Regions from separate parts of the Mesorhizobium sp. YR577 genome, predicted to be linked through region 2. Evidence: predicted binding sites of a transcription regulator. Region 2 holds the regulator's gene; the other holds the start of a gene.

Region 1 (6,633 bases), on a different contig from region 2:
CCTGAAGTGGTCGGGCGGCTATGTCTGGGCCTGCAAGAACTATGACGGCGACGTCCAGTCCGACACGGTCGCACAAGGCTTCGGCTCGCTCGGCCTGATGACCTCGGTGCTGATGACGCCGGACGGCAAGACCGTCGAGGCCGAAGCCGCCCACGGCACGGTCACGCGCCACTATCGCCAGCACCAGAAGGGCGAAGAGACCTCGACCAACTCCATCGCCTCGATCTTCGCCTGGACGCGCGGCCTCGCCCATCGCGCCAAGCTCGACGACAACGTGGAACTGAAGAAGTTCGCCGACACGCTGGAGCGCGTCTGCATCCAGACCGTCGAAGCCGGCTACATGACCAAGGATCTTTCGCTGCTGATCGGTCCCGACCAGCCCTGGCTTTCGACCACCGGCTTCCTCGACAAGATCGACGAGAACCTCAAGAAGGCAATGGCCGCCTGAGCTTTCGACCGTACCGGGCGTGAAAACGCCCGGTACGCTCCACCCTCAAACAAAAAGGCCCGCGGCATCTGCCGCGGGCCTTTTTGATTCCGAATGAAAGTTGCGTCAGGTGCCGGCCAGTGCTGCCCTGACGGCTGCGATGGCCTCGGACGCCTTGCTGCCGTCCGGCCCACCGGCCTGAGCCATGTCGGCGCGGCCACCACCGCCCTGCCCGCCGAGTGCGGCAGATGCAACGCGCACCAGATCAACCGCGCTGAAGCGCGCGGTCAGATCATCCGTGACGCCAACAACGACGCTGGCCTTGCCGTCATCGCCGGAGCCGACGAAAACGACAACGCCCGAACCCAGCGTGCTTTTTCCGGCATCGGCCAGCGGCTTGAGATCCTTCGGCGTCACGCCGGACACGGACTTGCCGAGGAAGCCGACGCCGGCCACGATCTCGCGTTCTTCGGCGGCGCCATTGGCTGAGGAACCACCAAGGGCGAGCTTCTTGCGCGCTTCGGTCAGTTCACGCTCCAGCTTCTTGCGCTCATCCAGCAGCGCCTCCACGCGCGCAGGCACGTCGCCCGGCGCGACTTTGAGGGTTGCTGCCGCAGCCTTCAGCCGCCTGTCCTGCTCGTCGAGATGGCGGCGTGCCGCCTCGCCCGTCAGCGCCTCGATGCGGCGCACGCCGGCAGCGACCGCACTGTCCGCCACGATGCGCACAAGGCCGATGTCACCGGTCGACCTGACATGCGTGCCACCGCAGAGCTCTACCGAATAAGGCCGATTCGCTTTGGCGCCGGAAACACCGGTGCCCATCGAAACGACCCTGACCTCGTCGCCGTATTTTTCGCCGAACAGCGCCATCGCGCCTTCGGCAATCGCATCGTCCACGGACATCAGCCGCGTGGTGACCGGGCTGTTCTGCACGACGATTTCGTTCGCCATGCGCTCGACCTCTTCGAGCTCCTCCGAAGCAATCGGCTTGTTATGCGAAATGTCGAAGCGCAGCCGCTCGGGCGCGACCAGCGAGCCCTTCTGCGCAACATGGGTGCCCAGCACCTCACGCAACGCCTCGTGGATGAGATGCGTTGCCGAATGGTTGGCGCGCAACCTGGAGCGACGCGCATGGTCGACCTTCAGTTCGACGGCAGCGCCTGTCTTCACCACGCCCTTCGTCACGTTGCCGTTGTGGACGAACAGGCCGTCGGCCTTCCTCTGCGTATCCGAAACCTCGATCGAAAAGCCTTCACCGGAGATAATCCCGGTGTCGCCCATCTGGCCGCCAGACTCGCCGTAGAACGGCGTCTGGTTGACAATGACGGCGACCTGCTCGCCCTCCTTGGCCGCGTCCACGACCGCGCCGTCCTTCACCAGCGACAGCACGATGCCTTCGGCCTGCTCGGTCTCGTAGCCGAGGAATTCCGTTGCGCCCGCCTTTTCGCGGACCGAGAACCAGACGGTCTCGGTCGCCGCTTCGCCGGAGCCGGCCCAGTTGGCGCGCGCCTCGGCCTTCTGCCGCTCCATCGCCTCGGTGAAGCCGGCCAGGTTCACCGAGATGTTCCGCTGGCGCAGCGCATCCTGCGTCAGATCGAGCGGGAAACCGTAGGTGTCATAGAGCTTGAACGCCGTCTCGCCGTCCAGCATGTCGCCGTCGTGAAGCGTCTCGGTCGCGTCGGCGAGCAGTCCGAGGCCGCGTGCGAGCGTCTTCCCGAAACGCGTCTCTTCAAGTTTCAGCGTCTCTGTGATCAGCGCCTCACCGCGGCTAAGTTCAGGATAGGCCTGGCCCATCTCGCGCACCAGTGCCGGCACCAGCTTCCACATCAGCGGCTCGTTCGCACCGAGCAACTGCGCATGGCGCATGGCCCGGCGCATGATGCGCCGCAGCACATAACCGCGGCCCTCGTTCGAGGGCAGCACGCCGTCAGCGACGAGGAAAGAGGACGAGCGCAAATGGTCGGCGATCACGCGGAACGACGCAACGGTGTCCGCATCGGGAGCGCGGCCGAGAGCGGAAGCCGTCACGTCGATCAGATGGCGGAACAGGTCCGTCTCGAAGACGCTCTCCACACCCTGGAGGATCGAGGCCATGCGTTCCAGCCCCATGCCGGTGTCGATCGAGGGACGCGGCAGCGCGACGCGCTCCTCCTTCGTCACCTGCTCGTACTGCATGAAGACGAGGTTCCAGAACTCAAGGAAGCGATCACCGTCCTCCTCCGGGCTGCCGGGAGGGCCGCCCCAGATGTGCTCGCCGCGGTCGATGAATATTTCCGAGCATGGCCCGCACGGCCCGGTATCGCCCATCGCCCAGAAATTGTCCGAGGTCGCGATGCGGATGATGCGGTCGTCGGAGAAGCCGGCGATCTTCTTCCAATAGCCCACCGCTTCATCATCCGTGTGGTAAACGGTGACGAGCAGCTTGTCCTTGGAAAGTCCGAAGTCCTTCGTGATCAGGTTCCAGGCGAGCTCGATCGCACGCTCCTTGAAATAGTCGCCAAAGGAAAAGTTGCCAAGCATCTCGAAGAAGGTGAGATGGCGCGCGGTATAGCCGACATTGTCGAGGTCGTTATGCTTGCCGCCGGCGCGCACGCTCTTCTGGGCGGTCGTGGCGCGCGAATAGGAGCGCGTCTCCAGACCGGTGAACACATTCTTGAACTGAACCATGCCGGCATTGACGAACATGAGCGTCGGGTCGTTGCGCGGCACGAGCGGGCTCGACGGAACGACCTCGTGCCCGTTCTTTCGGAAATAGTCGAGAAAAGTCGACCGGATTTCGTTTACGCCACTCATGTCTTTGCCTTTGTGAGAATTCCGCCCGTGCTGAAGGCGGAAAATGGACATGGCCTTTTAGCCTTCGCACCCACCCCTGTCCAGAACGCCAAAGTACCGTAAATCCGCATCCGCGAAAGGTTACTTCCGCTCAAAATAAAACCGCCGGCGCAAAGGCCGGCGGCTTGTCGAAACAGCTGAGCGCAAGAAGCCTTATGCTTCGTTGGCTTCGCCAGCATCATCCTCGAAATCGGCTTCCGGTCCACCCTCAAGGAATTTCTCGGCGATCAATCCTGCATTCTGCCTCAAGAGCAGTTCGATCTCGCGAGCGGTGTCGGGATTGTCGCGCAGAAACAGCTTTGCGTTTTCACGGCCCTGACCAAGACGCTGGGAATTGTAGGAGAACCAGGCGCCCGACTTCTCGACCACGCCGGCCTTCACGCCGAGATCGACAAGCTCGCCGGTCTTGGAAACGCCCTCACCATACATGATATCGAACTCGACCACCTTGAAGGGCGGCGCCAGCTTGTTCTTCACCACCTTGACGCGGGTCTGGTTGCCGACGACCTCATCGCGATCCTTGACCGAGCCGATGCGGCGAATGTCGAGGCGAACTGAAGCATAGAACTTCAACGCGTTACCGCCGGTCGTCGTCTCGGGCGAACCGAACATCACGCCGATCTTCATGCGGATCTGGTTGATGAAGATGACCATCGTGTTGGAACGCGAGATGGAAGCCGTAAGCTTGCGCAGCGCCTGGCTCATCAGGCGCGCCTGCAGACCCGGCAGGGAATCGCCCATCTCGCCTTCGATTTCGGCTCGCGGCGTAAGTGCCGCAACCGAATCGACGACCAGAACATCGACAGCACCCGAACGCACCAGCGTGTCGCAGATTTCCAGTGCCTGCTCCCCGGTGTCCGGCTGCGAGATCAGGAGGTTCTCGAGATCGACTCCAAGCTTGCGGGCATAGACCGGATCTAGGGCATGCTCGGCATCAACGAATGCGCAAATGCCACCCTTCTTCTGCGCCTCGGCAACCGTATGCAGCGCCATCGTCGTCTTGCCCGAGCTTTCCGGACCGTAGATTTCGATGATTCGGCCGCGCGGCAGGCCGCCGACACCGAGTGCGATATCCAGACCGAGAGAGCCGGTCGAAACCGTCTCTATCTCGACGATCTTCTCATTTGCGCCGAGGCGCATGATCGAACCTTTTCCGAAAGCGCGCTCGATCTGCGACAGCGCGGCATCCAGAGCCTTTGATTTGTCCACCGTTTTGTCCTCTACAAGCCGCAACGAATTCTGAGCCATGATACATTACCCCTTGGACGTCAATGAAAGGCCGGGCAACCCGGTTTTGTCATCAACATGTACCTCTTTTGTTCTCATTTGGCAAGAGGCCTCAAGTGGTTGATAAGTAACATATTTCCACGAATGTTCTATTTTTGTACTATAGAAACGCACAGATGGCTGCGATTGTGTTCGCGAGCTTGCGTGCCTGACGCGCAGCCTTGGCGATTCGCTGCTGCGGACTGTCCAAGGCCTGTGCCCGCGCGATAAGGTCGCCACCAGGTTTTCATTTTAACAGGATGCGCGATGAAGTCTTCCAGAATTCTGGCCATAGGCGGCGCGCATATAGTCCGGCATGGCCAGGCCACCGGCTCATTCGCACCGGGCGAATTCAATCCCGGCGTGATGCGCGAAGATGTCGGCGGCGACGCGTTCAATGCCGCGCGCATGGCTGTGCAGCTTGGCGGCTCCGCTTCACTGATCTCGATCAGGGGCGGAGATATTGCGGGCGAAACGGTATCCCGCGCCATTGCCGCAGAAGGCATTGAAGACCTTTCCGTGGTTTTCCTGGATCGCAGGACACCGAGCCGGACGGCCCTGCTGGACAGCGACCACCGCCTCATTGCCGGGCTCGACGACACGGCGCTTTACGACCTCGTCTTTCCGAAACAGATGCGGCGCTCGAAGATGCGGGAGGTGTTGGCGCGGTCCGACGCAATTGTCTGCGATGCGGACCTGCCCGCCGCTGCCCTCGAAAGGCTGGCTGCGCTCGCCGCCGGCAAGCCACTGTTTGCGGTTGCGGTCGCGGCATCTTCGACCCGCATCCGGCGCTTCGCGAGTCTTCTGCCCGAATTCGCATGCCTGTTCTTGAAGCGCGAAGGCGCCGTTGCGCTTTCAGGCGGCAGCGCGCAGGACGAGATTACATCGATTGCGGAGAGGCTGCGCGAACGCGGCCTCGCATGCGGCATCATCATGGAAGACGATGGAACAACTGTCGGTTTCGACCGGGAAACGCTCTTTTCGATCCGATCGCTCGATCCCGCGTATTCACTCGAGACATTGGCAGGAGCCACCATAGTCGCTCTGATGCGCGGACTGCCGATACGCGAGGCGCTCTCTGGAATAGGTGCAGTTCGCGAAGCAGGCGCTCACTTGCCCGCGCGCAAGCCCGCCTCATAGGCCCTGCGCGCCCAGACCATCATCTCTTCGGGATCATCAAGGGCGTCTTCAGGGATGCTCCAGTAAGGCATGGCGACCGCCTTGCCGTGCCTCGATCCGGTGTAGGTCCATTGCGTGCAGCCGGCAGCCTCGAAATCGGGAGCGCTTTGTGCATCCGCCTTCAACCGGAATTCGCCACGAATCTCTACGGCGATGATGACGCCATCGAAATAGACGCCCTTGCCACCAAACAAACGGCGGATCGAAACCGGCCCAAGCCCGTCGAAAAGTTCGCGAATGCGTTCATCGTCCATGACGCGATCATGTCATGCGGCCCGGCACTTGTCATGACGGCAACCAAAGCTCTGCTGACAGGTTTTAATGCCTGAACATGATATGCCGAAGCGATCTATTTCCAGGAGTTGCCCAATGCCCGTTCTGCTCAAAGGCTCGTGCCACTGCGGTGCCGTTCATTTCGAAGTCGAGAGCCATACCCCTGCCCCCTACCAGCTCTGCTACTGCTCGATCTGCCGCAAACAGCAGGGCGGCGGCGGTTATGCCATCAATCTCGGCGCTGACAATGAAACGATGAAGGTTACAGGCAAGCGCCACATCGGCGTCTATCGTGCCAGGATCGAGGATGACGAGCATCCGGTCTGTGAGATTTCCAGCGGGGAGCGCAATTTCTGCAAGAAGTGCGGATCAGCCCTGTGGCTCTACGATCCAACATGGCCGGAGCTTGTCCACCCCTTCGCGTCAGTGATCGACACCGACCTGCCCACCCCGCCGCAGCGCACGCACCTGATGCTGAAATACAAGGCGAACTGGGTTGAGCCGAATATCGCCAAGGGTGACAACACATTCGACGTCTATCCCGAGGAGTCGATCGCCGATTGGCACAAAAGGACCGGTATGTGGGTTGATTAGAGCGCTCAGGCAGCGCCGGCTGATGCTCTCGCCTCGGCAAGCTGCTTGAGATCGGCGGGCTT
Region 2 (6,633 bases):
TCTTCTCGTTCCGGTGTTTCTGGCGCTCGGTGCCATCATCTATTACGGGCTCGAGGCTGAGCCGGATTTCCTGCCGATGTTTGGTGGCAGCGCCGTCCTGTCAGCTTTGCTTCTGCTGCTGCCTTCGCATCAACAGTTGCTCCGTTTTGCGGCGGTGGGGGTGTTGATCTGCGTCGTCGGCATGGGGCTTGCCAAGATCGAGACATGGCGTGCGGGAACCAAGATCATCGGCTCGGAAATCTCGACCCAACTGACCGGGCGTGTCGCAGGCATCGACCATATGGCCAATGGCCGCGTGCGACTGACAATCGACGTGCTGGCAACAGCAAGGCCGACGTTGCGCTACGCGCCGGACCGCGTTCGCGTTTCGGCTCGCAAAATCCCGCCGGGGCTGGCGGTCGGGTCGGAAATCAGCGGTGCGGTCAAGCTGATGCCGCCTTCCGGGCCGGTGCGGCCCGACAGCTATGATTTTTCCTTCAAGAGCTATTTTGACAGGATTGGCGCAAGCGGATTTTTTCTGCGCGGCCCGGAACTCGTCATGGCGGGTGAAGCGCCGTCGGTAGGTGACCGGTTTTCCATCTGGGTCGAAAATGCCCGAAACCTCATCGCGGATCGCATCAGAAGTCAGATCGGCGGCCCGGAAGGCGAGATCGCAGCCGCCCTTGTGGTCGGCATACGCGCCGGCATTCCCGAAGACATCAACGAATCGATGCGCCGCACCGGCATCTACCACATCATCTCGATCTCCGGGCTGCACATGGCGCTTGTCGCCGGCACCGTGATGGGCTCATTGCGCGCGGTATTCGCATTGTTTCCCGGCTTTTCGTCGCGCTGGCCGGTCAAGAAATATGCCGCCGCCGCTGCTTTGGTCGCGATTGCCTCCTATCTTTTCATCTCCGGTGGCGAGGTCGCGGCCCAACGCAGCTTCATCATGCTCGCGATCATGCTGACTGCGCTGCTGTTCGACCGCGGTGCGCTGACCATGCGCAATCTGGCGATCGCGGCCATCGTCGTCATTGTAATTTCGCCGCATGAGGTTATCGGCCCGAGCTTCCAGATGTCTTTCGCGGCAACGGCTGCTCTGGTCGGCGCTTATGCCTTGTGGGCGGAGAGGCGTTCGCAAAGGTCAAAGCCTTTTGTTCCTCCGGGCAATGCGTCACTGATTGCCGGTTTGACCAAGCGCACGATCGGCTCGGTCGGTGCACTCGCCATGACCTCGATCATCGCCGGTCTCGCGACGACCGCATTCGGCGCCTATCATTTTCAAAGGGTTTCGCCGCTCAGCCTGCTCGCCAATCTCGGCGTCATGCCCGCCGTATCGATCCTCGTCATGCCTTTTGCTGTCGCCGGTTCATTGGCGATGCCGCTCGGCCTGGATGGCCCGTTCTTCTACGTTATGGGCAAAGGGCTGACGGCGATGATCGTCATCTCACAATGGATATCGGATCGCTCGCCCATCGACGCCGTCGGGCTGGTTTCGGGGCGATCCCTGGTATTGCTCACCGTCGCGCTGGTGATTGCGACGATGGCCTCGACGTGGCTGCGGTTGCTCGCAGTGCCTTTCGCGCTCGCAGGAATGCTGCTTCTGGCAGATGTGCGAGCGCCAGACATTCTCGTCTCGGAAGATGCGAGACTGGTGGCCGTACCGGTCGATGATGAAAATCTCGCAGTCAACCGCGCGCGGCCGAACGAATTCACCATCGAAAACTGGAAGCGGGCGCTGTTGTCGGAATATCTGATCAAGCCGGTCGATACGATCAATGATGCCGGCAAGAAAAGGTCGAGCCGGGCTGGGCGCCGTAATTCACCAACCGACGCGTCCTTCGATGATTCCGCGGAAATTGAAGCGGCCGACCTTGCATCAAGCGATACGGCCGTTTCGTCGGGACAATCTCGCGAAAAGCCGGTGAACTCGCTCGCTGCTGGTTTCGATTGCCATAACGGTCTGTGTCTGGCGACGCACAGATCGGGCGCAATCATCGCTCACGCTGCCGATTGGCGTTCCGCGCGACGCGCGTGCGACTATGCCAGCCTCATCGTGATCGACGACGCGACTGCCGAGGATGTCTGCGAAGACGCCGTCCCGCTGGTTGTCACCAAGCGCGAACTGGCCAAGTTCGGCAGCGCCGCCGTCTATCTCTATGGCGACATTTCGGATCGTCGTGCCGAAATTCGTTTCGCGCTGACACAACCATACCGCCCCTGGCATACACAACGAGCATTTTCTCGAGAGGCGAGAGGACTGCCGCCTTATCAGCGGAGAGAAAGTAAGCCGGCGAACAATCAGTTAAAAAAGTCGAGATACTCAAATTCGCGAAGCGCCAAACCATAGTCAGGCGCTGCCGCGTGTCGTCAATAACGCCGGATCAATCCCACCAGCTTGCCCTGGACCTTCACACGGTCAGGTCCGAAAATCCGCGTTTCATAGGCTGGATTGGCGGCTTCCAGCGCAATGGAAGCGCCCTTGCGGCGGAAGCGCTTGAGCGTGGCTTCCTCTTCATCTACCAGCGCAACGACGATTTCGCCGGGGTTTGCCGTATTGGCATTGCGGATGATCACCGTGTCGCCGTCAAAAATACCGGCCTCGATCATCGAATCGCCTTTGACTTCAAGCGCATAGTGCTCGCCGCCCATGATCATCTCCGGCGGCACGGAGATTGAATGCGTCTTGTGCTGGATGGCTTCGATCGGCACACCGGCAGCGATCCGGCCCATTACGGGGATCGAAACGGCGGAGCCGACATCATCATTCCCGGCTACAGGGCCGCGCGCAGGTTCCGGGGGGCGTCGACCTAGGCTGCCCTCGATGACGCTCGGCGAGAATTTCGCGCGCTGCGGTGCCAGCCCGGGGGCCATGGAGTCGGGCAGGCGGAGAACTTCGAGTGCGCGAGCGCGATTCGGTAGCCGGCGAATGAACCCGCGCTCTTCAAGAGCAGTGATCAACCTGTGGATGCCGGATTTCGATGCCAGATCGAGCGCTTCCTTCATTTCATCGAAGGAAGGCGGGATTCCCGCTTCTTTCATCCTCTCGTGGATGAACATTAGAAGCTCGTGTTGCTTGCGCGTCAGCATGGCCACCCCCGAAGAATCAAACCAAAAACAAAACCAGAACAAACACTATCTGTTCCATTTGTGTTCTGCAACCGTTTAAATTTTAATGAATATCTTAAGGTACTGGAAACAATACGCGAACGCGCCGATATTGGAACCAGTCGATCGGATATGTGCCGATCGATAGGCCTGACCTAGCGAATCCTCAGGACGGTGCATGGCGCACCAGCCTCGGCCGCCGGCGCAAAAGGTTCGCGGATGATCAACGCATTGGCCTCGGTGAATGTCCTCAGCATTGAGGAATCCTGGATCTCGAACGGCGTCGCTACGAGCCCGGCATCGTCGTCTCGAAGAACGGCGCGCACATAATCCTGGCGCAGATCGTTGGCCTGCATTGCTGCGCCGAGGAAAGCCTCATGGATATCAGACACATGGTGCCGCCCGCCAAGTCGCGACAGCAGCGGCTTCAGGAACAGATGCGAGCAGACAAGACTCGCCACCGGATTTCCGGGCAAGCCGATGCAGCGGGTGTGCCCGAGTCGGCCGAACATCAGCGGCTTGCCGGGCCGCATAGCGATCTTCCAGAAATCGAGCTTTACGCCTTCGCTGGTCAAAACGTCGTGGATGAAGTCGTGATCGCCGACGGATGCGCCGCCCAGAGTCACGATCACGTCTGCGCCGGCCTCCATGGCTCGCTTGATCAGCGCCGCGATGGCCTCCTTGCGATCGGGCGCGATGCCGAGGTCGAGCACCCTTGCGCCAACCGATTCGGCGATCGCTGCCACGCCGAAGCTGTTCGAGGCGATGATCTGGTCGGGGCCTGGTTCGCTGCCCGGCGGCAAAAGCTCGTCGCCGGTGGCGATGATCGCCAGCAGCGGCTTTTTCACGACGGGAAGGCGAGGGTGGTTGGCCGAGGCTGCAAGCGAAAGCGCACCCGCGTCCAGGACCCTGCCTTTGTCCAGCAGCAGGTCGCCTGTGGAAAAATCGAGGCCCCGGCGCCTTATGTGGCGACCGGCATCCACCGTTTCGGTGACCTCTACGGTTCTGCCATCGAGCTTTCGGGTGTTCTCCTGAATGACGATGGTATCGACACCATCCGGCATCGGCGCTCCCGTGAAGATGCGGACGGCCTGACCCGGCTCTACTTTGCCGGCAAAGCGCCGCCCAGCCGGAGCTTCGCCGATAACGTGCAGCGTTGCCGGGACATTGGCGACGTCAGCACTGCGCACCGCATATCCATCCATGGCCGATGCGTCGAACGGCGGTTGCGTGCGCAGCGCTCGTACAGGTTCGGCCAGCACGCGCTCGGCAGCCTCGGCCAACGCTACGGATTCCGCGTTGCCGGGACCGGCGCCATCTAGCAGTCGCTGTAGGGCCTCGGCGACCGGAAGGAGTGCCATCTATGCGTCCACCCGGTAGTCGCCGGATTTGCCGCCGGTCTTCTGGACCAGCCTGATGCCGGAAATGACCATGCCGCGATCGACGGCCTTGGCCATGTCGTAGATGGTCAGGCAGGCGACGGAAGCCGCCGTCAGCGCTTCCATTTCGACACCGGTCTTGCCGGTGACGCGGGCAAGTGCGGTCACGCGCAGGCCGGGCAGGGAATCGTCAGCTTCGATGTCGACCGAAACCTTGGTTAGGAGCAGCGGGTGGCAGAGCGGGATCAGCTCATGTGCCCGCTTGGCCGCCATGATGCCGGCGATGCGCGCAGTGCCAAGAACATCGCCCTTCTTGGCGTTGCCCTCGCGGATCAGTTTCAGCGTTTCGGGCAACATGGTGACAAAGCCCTCGGCGATCGCCGTGCGCTCTGTTTCAGCCTTTTCGCCGACATCGACCATATGCGCCTGGCCTTCGACGCCGAGATGGGTGAGGGCGGGTTTGCCGCTCATGGCCTAGCCATTTACCGCTTGCGCGGCCTTGCCAGTCAGCAGCGCACGCGTTGCCGCTGCCACGTCCTGCTGCCGCATCAGGCTCTCACCGACCAGGAATGTGCCGATGCCGAAACGTTCCAGCCGCCGGCAATCCTCGTGGGTAAAGATCCCACTTTCGCCGACCAGCAAGCGGTCATCGGGCACCAGTGACGACAATCTTTCCGACGTCTCAAGGCTTGTCTCGAAGGTCCGCAGGTTGCGGTTGTTAATGCCAACCAGTTGCGAGGACAGTTTCAGTGCCCGCTCTGTCTCAGCCTCGTCATGCACTTCGATCAGAACGTCCATGCCGAGTTCGAAGGCCGCATCTTCCAGTGCCTTGGCATCGTCGTCCGTCAGGCTGGCCATGATGATCAGAATGGCATCCGCGCCCCAGGCGCGTGCTTCATAGACCTGATAAGGCTCGAACATGAAATCCTTGCGCAGGGCCGGTAGTTTGCAGGCCGCGCGCGCTTTGGTCAGGAATTCCGGGGCGCCTTGGAACGACGGCGTGTCGGTCAGCACTGAAAGGCAGGCCGCGCCGCCTTGTTCATAAGCTTGTGCCAGCGCCGGCGGGTCGAAATCGGGCCGAATCAAGCCCTTGGACGGGCTTGCCTTCTTGATTTCGGCGATCAGCGCGAAGCCGCCGGCATCGCGCTTGGCCTGCAAGGCAGCCTGAAAGCCGCGCGGTGCCTCTGCGTCGCGGGCGCGTGCCTTGAGTTCTGCAAGCGGTGTGCTGGCCTTGGCGGCTGCGATCTCATCGCGCTTGTAGGCCTCGATCCTGGTTAGAATATCGGCCATGTTCTATCCGTTCGAAACTCTTACCAGCGCGTCGAGAACACCGAGCGCTTGGCCATTGTCGATTGCCGCCGCGGCAGCTTTCACGCCGTCCGCCAGCGTTGCGGCCTTGCTGGCAACGACCAGGCCGGCACCTGCATTCATCAGCACCGTGTCGCGATAGGCACCGGGCGCTCCCGACAGCATATCCCGCAGCGCCTTGGCGTTGAAGGCCGCATCGCCGCCGCGCAGATCATCCTTGATATGCCGCTTGAGGCCGAATTGCTCAGGCGTCACCACAAAGCTCCTCAGCTTGCCGTCCGCCAGTTCCGCCACATTGGTTTCGCCGGTCGCTGTGATCTCGTCAAAGCCGTCGCCATAAACCACCCAGGCATTTTCCGCGCCCAGTGCTTTCAGCGTCTCGGCAACCGGTTCCACCCACTCCGCTGCAAACACGCCGACCATCTGGCGGGTGACGCCGGCCGGGTTGGAAAGGGGGCCAAGGATGTTGAAGATCGTGCGGGTGCCGAGTTCGACGCGCGTAGGTCCGACATGGCGCATCGCGGGGTGATGCGCCGGCGCGAACATGAAGCCGACGCCGACTTCATGAATGCAGTTGCCGATCGCCTCGGGCGTCAGGTCGATCTTCACGCCAAGCGCCATCAGCACGTCGGCCGCGCCCGTCTGTGAGGACAGGCCACGGTTGCCGTGCTTGGCCACCGGCACGCCGCAGCCGGCAATGACGAAGGCAGAAGCGGTGGAAATGTTCACGCTGTGCGAACCGTCCCCGCCGGTGCCGACGATGTCGATGGATCCCGCAGGAGCGTCGACCCGCAGCATCTTTTCGCGCATCGTTGCGACCGCGCCGGAGATTTCTTCGACGGTTTCGCCGCGCACG

The links. The regulator LexA, encoded in region 2, represses DNA repair genes until DNA is damaged. The targets are predictions, from matches to a motif close to TGTTCNNNNTGTGTTCNG.
Region 1: recA (recombinase RecA) is a predicted target of LexA. The motif match lies at 4,632-4,649, and genes of this name have one in related genera.

The regions. Positions count from the first base shown of each region.
Region 1 is NZ_FPBI01000005.1:267,595-274,227, reverse strand. It holds gene BM413_RS09750 (NADP-dependent isocitrate dehydrogenase) at 1-448, shown strand, start outside; gene alaS (alanine--tRNA ligase) at 554-3,220, opposite strand; gene recA (recombinase RecA) at 3,413-4,507, opposite strand; gene BM413_RS09735 (PfkB family carbohydrate kinase) at 4,793-5,665, shown strand; gene BM413_RS09730 (TfoX/Sxy family protein) at 5,635-5,958, opposite strand; gene BM413_RS09725 (GFA family protein) at 6,074-6,571, shown strand; gene sufA (Fe-S cluster assembly scaffold SufA) at 6,577-6,633, opposite strand, start outside.
Region 2 is NZ_FPBI01000015.1:168,336-174,968, forward strand. It holds gene BM413_RS21810 (ComEC/Rec2 family competence protein) at 1-2,332, shown strand, start outside; gene lexA (transcriptional repressor LexA) at 2,353-3,072, opposite strand; gene glp (molybdopterin molybdotransferase MoeA) at 3,246-4,451, opposite strand; gene moaC (cyclic pyranopterin monophosphate synthase MoaC) at 4,452-4,940, opposite strand; gene trpC (indole-3-glycerol phosphate synthase TrpC) at 4,944-5,759, opposite strand; gene trpD (anthranilate phosphoribosyltransferase) at 5,763-6,633, opposite strand, start outside.